Regions from separate parts of the Planococcus sp. ANT_H30 genome, predicted to be linked through region 2. Evidence: riboswitches for the same ligand, from Rfam matches in the RefSeq annotation. Region 2 holds a riboswitch; each other region holds the start of a gene.

Region 1 (3,276 bases), on a different contig from region 2:
TATCGACTATGAGCGAAGACCAGCAATTGGAACTACTTGCTTCTGATGGCATGCTGATCAAGCGTCCCTTGGCTTGGGATGGTGAAAAAGTGACACTTGGCTTTAAAGAAGCAGATTATCAAAATAGCTGGTTGTAAGCGAGTAGCACCATCTTGTATTTCGCGGCTGTTTATGTCAAACTGAATGTGAATGAACTACATAATTTGGAGGGGTCAAGATGAGCACACCAGCAGAACTTCGTTATTCAAAAGAACATGAATGGGTTAAAACCGAAGATGGCAATGCACGTATCGGTATCACTCATTTCGCACAAGCGGAACTAGGGGATATCGTTTTTGTTGAACTTCCACAAGTTGGAGACGAGCTAAAAAAAGATCAGCCTTTCGGCAGTGTTGAATCCGTTAAAACGGTTTCAGAATTGTATGCGCCAATTAGCGGAAAAGTAATCGAGGTTAACTCTGAACTTGAAGATAGCCCAGAATTTGTGAACGAGTCTCCTTACGAGCAGGCTTGGATGGTTGTAATCGAAGCCCCTTCTGAAGAAGAAGTTAATGCATTGATGACAGCAGACGAATACAAAGAAATGACCAACGAGTAATTACTGAAAAGCGCCTATCTTGGCGCTTTTTTTTATGACCGATAAGTGTTGTCAGCAGTTCGCATAAGTCATGGAAATGGACGTCAGCCTGTTCTATTGGTATTTTAAAACTAGATAAGTTGGTAAAAGAAACCGACTTTTCTATACTGCTTTGTGCTCAGCAAAGGAACGGGTTGCATGATCCACATCCTGTGAGCTCGAAAGCACTGCTGTTTTACGGAATATCAACAAGTGGAAATCATTAGTTCGACTTATATAAAGAGCTTTATCGCAATAAAACGAAAGTTTTCTTTTACCGCTAAGTCTTAGAACTTTTCTTATTTTATATTTGATGGGGTGAGTGTTATGGGAAAGGTGATTGTTGTCGAAGGGCTCAGTGATAAGTCAAGGATTGCACCACTCATTGCAGAACCCGTGACGATTCTTTGTACAAATGGTACAGTAAGTGCATCGAGACTGGAAGAGTTACTATTACCGTACGAAGGCCAGGATATGATCATACTAGTAGATGCAGACTCTTCAGGAGAAAAACTGAGGAAACTCGTCAAGCGTGAATTTCCTGAAGCTCGTCATTTTTACATTAACCGAAATTATAAAGAAGTTGCAGCAACACCGCTCCGGATCTTGATGGATGTGCTCATCACAGCGAATATCCAGGTAAATAAGCTATTAACAGAGGGATGAAGAAAATGAATGAATGGACGCACAAAGAATGGATCAAAGAAAAGAATACGAATAAATCAACGGCTTATTATTTGTACGCGCCAATGTGTGGAACTTGCCAGGTTGCGTCTAAGATGCTATCAGTTGTCACCGAATTGTTACCGGATCTTCCAATGGGCAAAGCAAATTTAAATTACGTTCAAGAAATAGCGGATCTCTACGAAGTGGAGAGTGTACCGTGCTTACTTATAACAGAAGGTGGCAAACTAAAAGAGAAAATCTATGCTTTTCAATCAGTGCCATACTTGTATAGTAAGTTAAAACCTGTTGACGAATACAGCCGGTCATGGTAAATTAGTCTTCTGATAAAAAACCAATTGCTTGTCTGAAATCTAGACAACAAGCGAAGAGTCAAATAGAATACAGTCCTTAAGTTTTTCAAAAATTTCATATCAAAACTCTTATTACGAGTGGTGGAGGGAAGTGCCCTATGAAGCCCGGCAACCGTCATGAAAATGAAATGGTGCCAAATCACACAAAGCGAAAGCTTTGGACGATGAGAGATTGGTTTCCGTATACTATACGTTTGCCCTTCTGCTCAGTTATGCGCGGAAGGGTTTTTTATTTTTAAGATTTAGGAGTGTTGGAAGAATGATTGAGTTAAAGCAAGTGACAAAAAAATTCGATACAGGCAAGGCGATTTTAACAGCTGTGGATCAAGTGGACTTATCCATTTCTGATGGAGAGATATTCGGTATTATTGGTTATAGTGGAGCAGGTAAAAGTACCTTAATCCGATTGTTGAATGGGTTAGAAAAACCAACGTCAGGAACTGTAGAGATTAATGGACAAATTATCACAGCGATTAAAGGCGGAGAATTACGCAAGGCACGTCAGAAAGTCAGTATGATTTTCCAACATTTTAATCTACTATGGTCTCGTACAGTGAGAGAAAATATTGAATTTCCGCTAGAAATTGCCGGAGTGGCAAAAGCACAACGCGGAAATCGTGTACAGGAGTTAATTGAATTAGTCGGATTAACGGGTCGTGAAAACGCCTATCCTTCTGAGCTATCAGGAGGACAAAAACAACGCGTCGGTATTGCCCGGGCATTAGCAAATGACCCAGAAGTCTTGTTGTGTGACGAAGCGACATCAGCACTCGATCCAGAAACAACAGATGCCATTCTTGACTTGTTAGTAGACATCAATAAGCGATTGGGATTGACAATTGTACTGATTACTCATGAAATGCACGTCATCCGGAAAATTTGCCACCGTGTGGCTGTAATGGAAGGCGGACGAGTTGTAGAACTTGGCGACGTTTTACATGTGTTCCAATCACCGAAAGAGGCAATCACGAAACGCTTTGTTGCGCAAGTAGCCGACAGTGGAGATTCACAGGAAACCATCAAAAACCTGCGGGAATTATACCCAACTGGCGAATTGGTGAAATTGGTTTTTGTTGGCGATCAAACCGAACAACCCATTTTAACTAAATTGATTCGCAGTCATGCCGTGGAAGTGAATATTGTTCAAGGCAATATCTCACATACGCAGCGTGGCGCATACGGCACCTTGATCTTACAGCTTAAAGGATCTCAAGCAGAAATTGAAGAAGCACTGGTATTTCTTCGCTCAGAAGATATTCAAGCGGAGGTGATGGACAATGATTGAATCGTTATTTCCAAATGTAAAGTGGGACAGCATGTGGGAAGCTACTCTTGAAACACTTTACATGACCGCATTATCAACTGTATTTACATTTGTTATTGGTTTAGCACTTGGTATTATCTTGTTCTTAACAGCACCGAAACAATTGTGGGCAAACAAACTCGTTAATTGGCTGACTGGCGCATTCGTCAATATTTTCCGTTCAATTCCTTTTATCATCTTGATCATTTTATTGATTCCTGTCACTTTGTTCTTGATGGGATCGATTCGCGGACCGAATGCGGCTTTACCGGCATTAATCATCGGTTCAGCTCCATTCTATGCACGAATGGTGCTAATTG
Region 2 (3,276 bases):
TCGGTGTGTTAGCTAACAGGAGCGGCATAGCGACGTTATGATAAACCGTTTTTGAATGGAGTAAATTAAAATGTTGGAAAATCATACCGATATCTTTTCTGATAGTACGAATTTCTTTGCTAGATAGCGTCGAAATATCCTTTCCGTGAATTAATACACGTCCTTTAGAAGGACGTTCGAGCAAGTTTACAGTGCGGATTAGCGAGCTTTTACCGGCTCCACTAAAGCCAATAACTCCGTAGATTTCGCCAGTTTGGACAGTTAAATCGATGCCGTTCAATGCATAGATTTCCTGTTTACCTGATTGGTAGGTTTTGGCGACGCCTTCGAATTGAATCATAGTAAGTAGACCTCCTCATGCTGTATTGTTATTCAAATCGTTAATGCTCACAATCCGTCGAGAAACTAGACAAAAAGAGCCCCCTTTTTTCTTAACCATAAGAAAAAAGAGGGCTCCTGTTGAAACCATCTAATTCTCATCTTCCAAATGCATGGATGCATTTGCAGGAGTTGGCACAGTTTTTGCGGTTAAACAAATCTGCTGCCGAAACGTCATAGGGCCTGTCCCTCGGTTTCTCTGGATAAGAAAGTGATGTATGCTATTCGATTCGTGATTCCTACTTTATGGCGGAATAACAAAAAAGTCAAGATGAATATTGAAATTTATTTTTTAATCTTCAAAATTCATTGTATTCCTTTCTAAATGGACGGGGTAGGTTTCTTTCGAAAAACTGATGATACTGTAGGTTCATTGCCATTCTTTATTCGTATAATATTTTCTCGATGTTTCCATACAGCCATCGTGAACAGGACTAGCGCTATTAGTAACGGCCATAGACCGACTGCAGGGATAAAGGCAATTACAAAATACACGGCGTACAAAACGAATACGCCAATGACAAGATAATTTGTTACCAGTGAAACAATGATCAATAACAATAATCCGAGCAACCCGAGCTTCCAGTCAAGCGCTATCATTACACCTATTACAGATGCTGTACCTTTTCCGCCGTCAAAGTTCATATAGAACGGAAAATTATGACCAACTATTACGGCAGCTCCTGCAACGAACAATAGTGTCCAGATTGTTGCAGTTGAAAAGCTACTTAAGTCCACTAACAAACGTAACCCTGCAACAACAGCAAAGCCTTTGAAAACGTCAATAAAGGCAACGAGCAAACCATATTTCCAACCCAGCACGATGGCTGCATTAGAAGCACCGGAATTTTTTACGCCCGAATTTTTGATGTTCACGCCTGATACGGCTTGTGCAACAAGTGAACCATGACAACAACCGATAAAATAACCTGTAATCAATAAGAGCAAAATCCAAATGACCATCATTAATTCCTCCTCTACACTAAAAGATAACGTTTGAAAGAAGACAAGGTTTCAAATTTTTTTGACTAATAAGCTTGACAAACGCCAATAAAGTTTTTATACTTCACAACAAGATCAAAAATCAAATCAAATACTCTTATCAAGAGTGGCGGAGGGATAGGCCCTGTGATGCCCGGCAACCGACAGACATTTTGTTTGTAAAGGTGCTAATTCCTACAGAATCGATTTACAGGTTCTGAGAGATAAGAGGAGGAAACTCCGTAATTTACGGCCCTCTTCTTAGCGAAGGGGGCTTTTTTCGTCCCCTTTAGCATGTGTTACTACTAAAAAAACAGGGGGAATAGAAAATGACAAACTTTAAACCAGAAACATTATTATTACACGGAGGACAACAACCAGATCCAACGACAGGCTCTAGAGGTGTTCCTGTTTATAAAACCACTTCGTATGTTTTTAAAAATACACAGCATGCACAAGACCTCTTTGGACTGAAAGATACAGGCAATATTTACTCACGCATTATGAATCCGACGGTCGATGTCTTTGAACAACGAGTAGCGTTACTAGAAGGTGGCACTGCAGCAGTTGCTCTTTCTTCAGGAATGGCCGCTATTGCTTTTTCCATTTTGAACATTGCAGAAGCGGGTGATGAAATCGTAGCAGATAGCAGTCTTTACGGTGGCACCTACAATTTGTTTGCTAACACGCTACCACGCTATGGCATCACAACAAAATTCGTCGATGCGACCGATCCAGAAAATTTTAAAGCAGCAATTACAGATAAAACAAAAGCGATATTTGGTGAAATTATTGGCAATCCAAGCTTGAATGTTTTTGATGTCGAAAAAGTAGCAGAAATTGCCCATGCTAACGGATTGCCGTTATTGATTGATAATACATTTGCCTCTCCTTACGGCAGCAACCCGATTGAGTTTGGTGCAGACGTCGTCATTCATTCTGCGACAAAGTGGATTGGCGGACACGGAACGACAATTGGTGGCGTTGCGGTGGATGCTGGGAAATTCAATTGGGACAATCCACGTTTCCCAAATTATACACAGCCTGACGAAACCTATCATGGACTGCGGTACGGCATTGATGTACCAGGTGCAGCTTTTGCGACAAAACTTCGCGTTCAATTATTACGTGATTTTGGCCCTTCACTAAGCCCGGATAGTGCTCATGCTTTACTGCAAGGATTAGAAACTTTACATTTACGGATTCCAAAACACAATAGCAACGCTCAAATTATTGCAGATTACTTAAAACAGCATCCACAAATCGAGTGGGTAAACTTCCTTGGATTTGAAGAACATCCTTCTCATCAATTGGCGAAGAAATACTTGAAAAATGAAGGTTATGGATCGATTGTCAATTTTGGTATCAAAGGTGGAAGAGAAGCAGGACGTAACGTAATTGATCACATAAATCTCTGGTCTCATGTAGCCAATGTAGGAGACGCCAAGTCGCTAATTATTCACCCGGCTTCCACGACACATCAGCAATTGAACGATGAAGAGTTAACTGCATCTGGCGTAACGGAAGAGTTGATTCGTTTGTCTGTTGGATTGGAGAATGCAGAAGATTTAATCGCTGATTTGGAACAGGCCATACAGGCAGCAGTTTTGGAAAAGGTATAAGGAGGGATCGTCATGAAAACAGTATCCATTGGCTCATTAATCCTGGACTCTACTAAGACGATAGATGATGTGGAACTTGCATACGAACGTCTCGGAGATGAAACAGCTCCTGCGATCCTGATTTGCCATGCATTGACAGGTAACCAATACGCATTCGGTACTGAAAAAAATCCAGGGTGGTGGGCAGGATTAATCGGACCAGGAAAACCCGTGGATACAACTGTTTTTCAAGTGATTACCTTTAACGTACTCGGAGGCTGTCACGGATCGACGGGTCCTTTATCGAAAAATCCGA
Region 3 (3,276 bases), on a different contig from region 2:
GCGTAGCAACCGCCTTCAATGTTAAATACGCCGTTATCTGACCAGCCGTGCTCATCATCACCGATTAGTTTGCGATCACCGTCAGCTGATAAAGTTGTTTTACCTGTTCCGGATAAACCGAAAAATAAAGTTACGTCGCCTTCTGGACCAACGTTTGCTGAACAATGCATAGGTAAAATTCCTTTTTCAGGAAGTAAGTAGTTCATGATAGAGAAAATTGATTTTTTCATTTCGCCAGCGTACTCAGTGCCGCCGATCAAAATAATGCCTTGCTCCATCGATACAATGATAAATGTTTCAGAAGCTGTACCATCAACTGCAGGGTCTGCTTGAAAAGTCGGAGCGTACACAACTGTGAATTCAGCTTCGTGTGTTTGCAATTCTTCAGCTGTAGGCCGGATGAACAATTGGTGAGCAAATAGATTATGCCATGCGTATTCATTGATTGTTTGGATGGGCACACGTGATTCATGGTCGGCTCCGGCAAATCCTTTGAATACATAAAGCGCATCTTTGTCTTTAAGGTGCTTAATCACTTTAGCGTAAAGCTTTTCAAATACTTCGCTTGAAATCGGACGGTTCACATTGCCCCAGTCGACTTTGTTTTTAGAACTTTCTTCTTCCACCATGTATTTGTCTTTCGGTGAGCGGCCAGTATATTTTCCTGTTTCCGCTGTTACAGCGCCTTCCCGAGTTAATACTGCTTCTTTGCGGGATGTTGCCGCTTCCACTAATTGTGGCACTGATAATTGAACATGCACATTTTGGCCAGTCAAAAGATCTTTTAAATCGTTTGCAAAGTTCACTGAAGTCATATATATGTACCTTCCTTTTCTGTTATTCCCATAATGGGGAGGATGTATATTCGTTCATTAGTATAACACATTAGCTTTATTAGTCTACACTAATCCACTGGGGAAATTAAAAAATATTAGAGGATAGCTCCGACAATACGTAGAATTATTTCTATAATTTCTAAATAGTACTGATGCCTTTTAAAGCGGTTTTCTACAGTGTACAATGGCTTTGTGTGAACAGAGATATTACTGAATAGTTTGGTTTTTTACTTGCGGGAATCTAAAGTTTAGTAGAATAGCATAATCAAAAAATCATTGTTTTTATTTGAAGAATGTAATTTTATTTTCGAAAATTGTTGACATCGCTTTGCTAATTCCGTATGATGAAAAATTGAACGGATACTCTTATTCCGAGCTGGTGGAGGGGGCAGGCCCTATGAAACCCGGCAACCTGCTGCTTTTGCAGTGATGGTGCCCAACCTGACACAAGGTGCACAGACCTTGGATGATAAGAGTGAAAGGTGCTAATGATGATTCTTCCTTTCCTCATGACGAATGAGTGAAGGGATTTTTTTGTGAAATGCCCTTAATCCTCGTGTGAAAGGCCACAAACGGCTTGAAGTTCAATCCAGATTGTCTGGAACGGACTTGACATGGGAAACGAGTACCGTATCAATTTCGAGAGCAATCTCGCAGGATATAAGGAGGAACATTTTTTGAAAAACCGTCGATTATTTACATCAGAATCAGTAACAGAAGGACATCCAGATAAAATTTGTGATCAAATCTCAGATGCTATTTTGGATGCCATTTTAACCGAGGATCCAAATGCACGCGTTGCGTGTGAAACGACCGTTACGACAGGACTCGTTCTAGTAGCCGGAGAAATTACCACTTCTACGTATGTGGATATTCCGAAAGTCGTTCGACAAACGGTAAGAGAAATTGGCTATACGCGAGCTAAATATGGTTTCGACTCAGAAACAAGTGCAGTTCTTACCGCAATCGATGAGCAATCACCGGACATCGCTGCTGGAGTAAACGTAGCGCTTGAATCACGCGAAGGCCAAATGACAGATAAAGAGTTAGACGATATCGGTGCAGGTGACCAAGGGTTAATGTTTGGATATGCGAACAACGAAACAGAAGAGTTAATGCCCTTGCCAATTTCATTGGCACATAAATTGGCACATCGTTTGGCTGAAGTACGCAAAGAAGAAATTCTTCCATACTTGCGTCCAGATGGCAAAACGCAAGTGACCGTTGAATATGACGAAAACAACAAACCGCTTCGTGTGGATACCATTGTTATCTCAACTCAACATCATCCAGAAGTAACGTTAGAACAAATTCAACGTAATATTAAGGAATACGTCATTAACGAAGTTGTTCCAGCAAAGTGGATCGATGAAGAAACAAAATATTTTATCAACCCAACTGGCCGTTTTGTTATCGGTGGACCTCAAGGAGATGCAGGTTTAACTGGACGTAAAATCATCGTAGATACATACGGTGGTTATGCTCGTCACGGTGGCGGCGCATTCTCAGGGAAAGACGCAACAAAAGTTGACCGTTCAGCGGCTTACGCGGCACGTTATGTTGCAAAAAACATTGTCGCAGCTGGCCTTGCAGATAAGTGCGAAGTGCAACTAGCTTATGCAATTGGTGTAGCACATCCTGTATCGATCGCATTTGATACGTTTGGAACTGGCATCGTTGATGAAGACACATTAGATGATTTGGTACGTGCAAACTTTGACTTGCGTCCTGCTGGCATCATTAAAATGTTGGATCTACGTCGCCCGATCTACAAGCAAACGGCAGCTTACGGACATTTTGGCCGTACGGATGTTGATTTGCCGTGGGAACGTACAGACAAAGCAGCGATCTTAAAAGAACAAGCTGGCGTATAAGTTAACAAAACGAAAAGGACGACTAGGCAGTGATGCCCGGTCGTCCTTTTTTATTGTTACTTTTTTTGGAGTGATTTATAATAAGCTGCTTTTTCTGCATACTCTCGAACAATACGTTCCATATCTTCTTTATCGTCTTCACGAAGTTCGCGGACGACTTTCGCGGGGCGTCCGAGTGCTAGCATGCCAGGAGGGATAACTTTTCCAGGCGGTACGAGACTACCCGCACCAATAAATGCGCCTTCTCCGATTTCAGCGCCGTCAAGAATAATCGAACCCATGCCGACGAGAGCACCTTTACGAACAATGCAACTGTGAAGTGTAACTTGATGGCCAATGGTCACGTCATCTTCAAGAAGCAAGGTTTTACCCGGGCTTTGATGAAGCATGCAGAGGTCTTGAATGTTGACTTTATCGCCAATAATCGTCGGAGAGACATCCCCGCGAATCACCGTATTAAACCACACAGAAGAGTCTGTGCCAATTGTCACATCACCAGAAATTGTGACGTAGTCTGCAATGAAAACAGATGGATCGATTTTAGGGAATTTGTCTTTAAATGGATA

The links. A riboswitch is a leader RNA that binds a small molecule or an ion and turns the genes downstream of it on or off. The one in region 2 is predicted to bind S-adenosylmethionine.
Region 1: another riboswitch for S-adenosylmethionine. It lies ahead of FQ085_RS11965 (methionine ABC transporter ATP-binding protein); the one in region 2 lies ahead of FQ085_RS04300 (O-acetylhomoserine aminocarboxypropyltransferase/cysteine synthase family protein).
Region 3: another riboswitch for S-adenosylmethionine. It lies ahead of metK (methionine adenosyltransferase); the one in region 2 lies ahead of FQ085_RS04300 (O-acetylhomoserine aminocarboxypropyltransferase/cysteine synthase family protein).

The regions. Positions count from the first base shown of each region.
Region 1 is NZ_VOBJ01000005.1:95,644-98,919, reverse strand. It holds gene FQ085_RS11985 (arsenate reductase family protein) at 1-137, shown strand, start outside; gene gcvH (glycine cleavage system protein GcvH) at 218-598, shown strand; gene FQ085_RS11975 (ribonuclease M5) at 944-1,282, shown strand; gene FQ085_RS11970 (thioredoxin family protein) at 1,288-1,614, shown strand; SAM riboswitch class I at 1,720-1,824, shown strand; gene FQ085_RS11965 (methionine ABC transporter ATP-binding protein) at 1,913-2,938, shown strand; gene FQ085_RS11960 (methionine ABC transporter permease) at 2,931-3,276, shown strand, end outside.
Region 2 is NZ_VOBJ01000001.1:918,968-922,243, reverse strand. It holds gene FQ085_RS04310 (methionine ABC transporter ATP-binding protein) at 1-340, opposite strand, end outside; SAM riboswitch class I at 474-588, opposite strand; gene FQ085_RS04305 (glycerol-3-phosphate acyltransferase) at 700-1,341, opposite strand; SAM riboswitch class I at 1,475-1,590, shown strand; gene FQ085_RS04300 (O-acetylhomoserine aminocarboxypropyltransferase/cysteine synthase family protein) at 1,689-2,981, shown strand; gene metX (homoserine O-acetyltransferase MetX) at 2,994-3,276, shown strand, end outside.
Region 3 is NZ_VOBJ01000002.1:464,593-467,868, reverse strand. It holds gene pckA (phosphoenolpyruvate carboxykinase (ATP)) at 1-815, opposite strand, end outside; SAM riboswitch class I at 1,200-1,312, shown strand; gene metK (methionine adenosyltransferase) at 1,514-2,710, shown strand; gene FQ085_RS08200 (gamma carbonic anhydrase) at 2,767-3,276, opposite strand, start outside.